2 regions of the Ureibacillus sp. FSL K6-3587 genome follow, and region 2 is predicted to be linked to the other one. Evidence: riboswitches for the same ligand, from Rfam matches in the RefSeq annotation. Region 2 holds a riboswitch; the other holds the start of a gene.
The links. Region 2 has a riboswitch for thiamine pyrophosphate ahead of tenA (thiaminase II). Riboswitches for the same ligand answer to the same signal wherever they lie in the genome.

Region 1 (3,133 bases), 800 kb from region 2:
GTCGTTGGTTATGATTATACGGCCGAGAAATTGGCGCGGGTATAAACTTTACATGACAATTCAGTTTGCAAAAGCAAAGCGAATGGGGGAAGACAAAGGTTCCCTTCATTCGCTTTATTTTTTGAATATGTGGAGTGCAGGATACTTCAAGTGATTGGGGTTTCTGCTTTGTGCCGTGTCAGTGAAAACGGTGATAAATCGATTCCCGTTTCTTTCCGTTCAACCAAGTCCGCCATCAACTGACCGGTGATCGCGCAAAGTAAAATCCCGTTTCGGTAATGGCCGGCAGCGACAAACAATCCCCGCCGTTCCGGATGTTCCCCGAAGTATGGCAAGCCGTCTTTTGTCTGTGGCCGGATTCCGCTCCACGTGTTGATCCATTCCGCTTGTTGTATGTCCGGAATGAGGGTGGTCGCGCGGTGGAGCAAACTCATCACCCCGCCTGCTGACACACGCCGTTCAAATGTATCCGGAGTGGAGGTTGCGCCAATCAGCAATTGATTGCCCCGCTTCGGCACGATATAGCAGCCGTTTTTGGCAAATACGGTCGACTGCAGCAATGGAACATGAGTGCGCACCATGATGCATTCCCCTTTGACCGGGTACACAACAAGTGGAAGGCCGAGGGATGTACCGAGCCGCTCAGTCCAGGCACCGGCGGCGACGACAACAGCCTCGGCAGCAAACGTTCCAACCGTTGTATCCACGAGATGGATGCCTGCTTCGGACCGAATGTTTAATACTTCTGTATGTTCATACAATTGGGCGCCGGCTGAAATTGCAGCATATGCAAGGGCTGTGGCCAAGTCCGGGGCGCTTACTTGACCGTCTCCTTCAATATATATGGCACCAGCAATTGCTTCTTTTGCAAGAGACAGCTCCATTTCAACCGCTTCTTCATTCGTCAGCCACCGCACCGGTTCATCCGCACCGCGCCAGAATGCATAGTGGCGTTGAAGCTCTTCCGCCTCTTCCTCAGTGGCCGCTATTTTGATCATTCCCTTTTCAACAAGACCGATATCAATCCCCGTCCGCTCCCTCAACTCTTCCGCCAGGGACGGCATAAGGGCCCGGCTTTGCAAGGCGAGCGGCACGAGGGGACTTGGCGAGAAAAACTCCGATTGTGCTCCGAGCATACCGGCAGCAGCACGGGATGCTTCACAAGCCATTGTTCCTTTTTCTAAAATTGCGACGCGATGATGCCGTTTGGAAAGTTCAAAGGCGATCGCGGTACCAATCACTCCGCCGCCGACAATTACTGTGTCATAACGTTGTATAGTCATTGGATCCACTCCTTTTAATCAATTGCTTTGTTTTAAAACAAAAACGCCGCTTCCTTTACCAGAGTAAAGAAAGCGGCGTGAGTCTACAGCATCTCATAGCAACACCATGTCGACCATGTAAAACCCATCTCCACTTCCCTCCGCTGGTATTACCCAGATCAGGTGCTAAGGGTCTCAAAGGTACACTTTGATCTCAGCCTATCTAAAGGCACCCCTAGTGGATGTTTCACAATCACAATTTCCAATTTATGTTTATCATATCATGCACAAGCTGGTTGTCAACCAACTTTCTGCCCAATGTTTGCGCAGTCTTCCACAATCCGCTGTCATCAAACGATCGAATGAAAGTAAAACGGTTCGTAAAAGCCCATGGACCAGGAAGAAAGTGCGGGCGGAGCGATAATGAACGGCCAAAGTTTTAGAATGTGCAAGACCTTCGATATGGAGGCCATTTTTTTTATGTTTAAATATGAAAGACATTAAATAGCCTTAAAGTATATGGGAATTTTTCATTTTTTTTTCAGCCTTTTTTGATACGCTTGTATAAAAAGACTGTGCACAAGAAGGTGAAGGTCGAATGAATATCTTATTTGCTGAAGATGACGAGAATTTGGGAAAAATGGTCCATCATTTATTGCAAAAGGAATATGGCCGAGTGGATTGGGTGAAAGACGGCCAAAGCGCTTATGATTATTCCATATTCACCGATTATGACGTGATCATTTTGGATTGGATGATGCCTGGTATGAGCGGGCTTGAAGTATGTAAGCGCCTCAGAGAAAAAGGTTTTAAAGGTGGAATTTTGTTTTTGACAGCCAAAGATTCCGTTGAAGATGTGGTGGAAGGATTGGACTCGGGGGCTGATGATTATTTAGTGAAGCCTTTCAAATTCGAGGAGCTTGTGGCGAGACTCCGGGCATTGTCACGTAGAGTCGATAAGCCTTTTGAAGAAATTCTATCATTGGATGATCTGGAATTGAATTTATCCAATCATGTTGTAAAAAGAAATGGCAAAGTGATAGAACTTTCAAAGAAAGAATATGAGTTGCTGGAACTGTTGCTGCGCAATAAACACCAAGTGTTGACAAGGGAAATGATCATTGAAAGAATATGGGGATTTGATACAGATGTAACGGAAAACGCATTGGATGCGTTAGTGAAACTGCTTCGGAAAAAAGTGGACGAGCCGGGAAAACCATCGATCATCAAAAATGTGAGAGGCGTCGGCTACAAGTTGAGGGATAGCCATGGAAATTAATAAAGTGAAATTGAAGCTCACCTTGATTTATTCAGGATCCCTCCTGCTTATTTTAATGATGTTTATTTTCGTGCTGTATCTTTTTATTTCGAATGCGATCAATAAACAGGAGATTGAAGAACTGGAACGGTTTTATGAGAAGGAAAACCATGAATTTTTAGAAGAACTGTACAAAAAAAATTATATAAGAATCATACCGGAGAGTAAGCGTAAAAAGAGATTTTTCGAAGATTTTGAAGAAGAGGATTATGATGAAATCGACGAAGAATTTGAAGAGAATGAGCCGTTGAAATATCGACCGGAAAGGGATATTTTCTACTACGTATTGGATGAAAATTTTCAATTAATCGAAGGCGAAGGGACCGTCCAAGGTTTTGAAGAGTATTTTGAAACAGATTTCACCCCTCCATCTTCAAGAACCGTAAAAGAAATCGAATGGGATAAGGTCCATATCCTTTATATCTATTATCCCCTTCAAATGGATGACCGGTTGATCGGAAGCGTTGTTGTCGGAAAGGATATTACCGACGAAAAGCATTTGTTTCAACGAATTATTTGGATATTATTGTTTTTAACCATCTTTTTCAGTTTG
Region 2 (3,133 bases):
CGGGAACTTCCCTGTACCTAGCAATAATCTTGATTGGAATACTTTATCTGCAATTTTTAACATGTTTATCCCCCTCCAACAAAATGGACGATTTCGATTTTGTCGCCATCATTTACCGGCTGTTTGTCATATTGCTCTTTCAGTATAATTTTTCCATTCTGTTCAACAACGACAATCCGTCCTTGCAATTGAAAAGACTTCAGCAAATCTGCCACATTTTTCACATTGTTATCCACTTCCGTCTTCTGTCCATTGATATAAAGTTGCAACGTCATCCCCCTTCCCCTTTGACACTTGTTTTAAACGGGTTGCCGCTTCTTTTGGGTGTTTCGATGAGAAAATGTAAGACATCACTGCAATGCCGCCCACTTTTTTCTCCAGCACTTTTCCGGCATTCTCAGGAGTAATTCCGCCGATGGCAATCACTGGAATCTTTACATGTTCAACAATTACACCAAGGGCACCCGTTCCTCTTCCCGTTAATCCCTTTTTGCTGTCCGTTTCAAAAACATGGCCGAATAAACAGTAATCAGCTCCTGCTTCTTCCGCTCTTTCCGCTTCTTCAAGGGAATGGATGCTGACCCCCACTTTCATATGTGGAAATGCCGTTTTGACCTTTTCTACCGGAAGCCCCTTCCCTGGCAGATGCACATTCGGAATTCCAGTCACAAGAGCAATATCCAGCCGGTCATTGATGACAAGCTTTTCTTTCGGCACCCCTGCCTTTAGTAACTCCTCTACTAGAGCAACAATCTCATGGGGCGATTTATTTTTTTCGCGTATATGAATGTAATCCACAACGGCAGAAACCGATGTGATGATTTCCTTCAACTCTTCATTTGTCTTTTTCCCATCGGTGATTATGTGCAGTTCCAACCAAACGACTTCCCTTCGCAAAAAATTATGCAGTCACCTGTTCATCCATCGGCCACATTTGTTGATGATAAGCCATATCCCAGAACATGTATTCAAATCGGGTTGTATTTAAAAAGATTTCTTCCAGCCGTTGAAGTTCGGATTCCGGCTTTCCTTCCGCCAATTGATTGAGCAAATCGAGATTCCATTGCGCAGACTGGCCAAACTCTTCTGAACTGTACGTTTTTACCCAATCGCCGTATAATTCATGATTTTTTGCCCCCGGGATTTCAGCCAATTCACATCCAATCTCCCAATAGCTCCATGCACAAGCCAAATGGGCAGCTGCCAATTCGGCGATGGAGCCGTTTTGGGCAACCGCCAACATGTAGTGGGTGTAAGCAAGGGTTACCGGGGAATGTTTTGCCTCTTCCAACTCTTTTTCCGTGATTCCAAAACGGCTGGCATATTTTCTGTGCAACGCCATTTCCTCATTCATCGTGTAATAAAGCAGGTTGGCAAACACCGTCATCACTTCGAGATTTGGCGCTTTCACAGCACCTAATGCAAACAATTTGGAATAATCGATTAAGTATAAATAATCTTGGATCATGTAAAAACGGAACTTGTCAGGATCCAGTGTTCCTGCTCCCAACTCTTTCACAAAAGGATGTTCATGATTTTTTCTCCAAACGGTATGATACTTTTCAAAAAGTCGATCTGTGAATTGCATTCCTATCCCCCATCTTTTTTTGTTCATGAAAAAAAGCCACTTCCTGAAAGAAGTGGCTTGAAAACCCGAAATCGGCAAACTGTAAAAAAACATAAAAAGACAATACGAGTCCCAGCAACCACTTCCCTTCGCTAGCATTACCTAGTGCAGGTTCAAAGGGTTGAGGCAATGCCTCTCTCAGCTAAAACAAGCACCCCTAGTGATTGGATAATGCACTATGAAATTACAATCATTGTGACATGGGCAAGAAAATATTTCAATAGGATAAAATGGATAATTTATTTGGAATTTTTTTCAAGACTTTGCGACTTTGGATAAATCCAAGGAGATGCTGGAGGACTTGCATTTTCAACAGATCCCTTGCGGCTTTTATCAAAATGTTCTCGCAACAAAAAAGTTGCCCTAGCGAATGGCACGCTAAAGCAACCTTATTATTTGCGTTCCTGCTTCGTCTGCTTTTCCCATTGCAAAAGATGCGGATACGGGTCAAAAGCCCATTCAGTCCGCCCGTTGAATTTATACATGCCATAATGCAAATGCGGAGGGAATTTGCCGCTCGTTCCTTCCTTCCCATATCCCGAACTTCCAACACCGCCAAGAATGGTTCCAGGCTCCACGATGTCGCCCACCTTCAACTCTTTATTGAAATACGCCAAATGAGCATAATAATGATAAGTATTATGATGATCCCGGATGCCGACCCGCCAACCGCCAAATTGGTTCCAACCCATTACTTCAACAACGCCATAAGACGTAGATAAAACCGGTGTGCCATAACCGGCAAAAATATCCGTTCCTTCATGGATTCGTCTTCCGCCCCATCCCCTGCTGGCACCCCAAGTCCCTTTATAACTGTAATTGTATCCACGGACCGGGAGGGGAAAAATATGCTTGTCCAATTGAATTGTATTGAAATGTTTATAAAGCGTTTGAATAGTTATAATTTGATTGATGATTTTTTCATCTTTGTAATATTCCCATAAAGCCGTTTTAAAATCTTCTTCCGATGGGCCAAATTTCCCTAAATAGGTGGCCATCGTAAATAAAATATCTTGGTCATCATTCCGATCGGCTTTGCCATCGCCGTTCCCATCAAGACCCTTGCCGCCAAAATACTGAATGGTAAACGGCGTAGTGTCATCTGTGTCAGGATTCAGTTCACCTGCCCAGAATTCATGGGAAAAATGAATGGCGATGGCGCTTTCCCGCTTTGGAATATCCTTTCGCACTTCCTGAATATTCCGTTCATATTGATCGACAGCCGCCAAACGATACCAGGGAACAAATGGCGTTTCATAGCTTTTATACAAATTCATCCGCTCATTGTACACATCTTCCTTATGTTCGCTTGCGTTTGCAAAAGAGGAAAAGGCCGTTAAACATGCAAGCGCAAGAACCAAGGAGAGAATTATTTTTCGGACCAAAATCAATCCTCCTTTCCCCCTTAGAATATCCCGTTTTTTTCAAACCATGAGTCCTTTATGGGATGAAAAATTTTTATTAAATGCAAAGATTTTTTAACATAAAAAACGCTTAACAACTCAT

Region 1: linked by a shared signal. The riboswitch ahead of thiO (glycine oxidase ThiO) and the one ahead of tenA (thiaminase II) in region 2 are both predicted to bind thiamine pyrophosphate.

What each region holds. Positions count from the first base shown of each region.
Region 1 is NZ_CP151969.1:1,748,576-1,751,708, forward strand. It holds gene ssuD (FMNH2-dependent alkanesulfonate monooxygenase) at 1-45, shown strand, start outside; gene thiO (glycine oxidase ThiO) at 147-1,283, opposite strand; TPP riboswitch at 1,402-1,509, opposite strand; gene NSS77_RS08610 (response regulator transcription factor) at 1,861-2,541, shown strand; gene NSS77_RS08615 (HAMP domain-containing sensor histidine kinase) at 2,531-3,133, shown strand, end outside.
Region 2 is NZ_CP151969.1:952,649-955,781, forward strand. It holds gene NSS77_RS04670 (thiazole synthase) at 1-63, opposite strand, end outside; gene thiS (sulfur carrier protein ThiS) at 66-269, opposite strand; gene tenI (thiazole tautomerase TenI) at 229-876, opposite strand; gene tenA (thiaminase II) at 902-1,588, opposite strand; TPP riboswitch at 1,695-1,796, opposite strand; gene NSS77_RS04690 (M23 family metallopeptidase) at 2,020-2,988, opposite strand.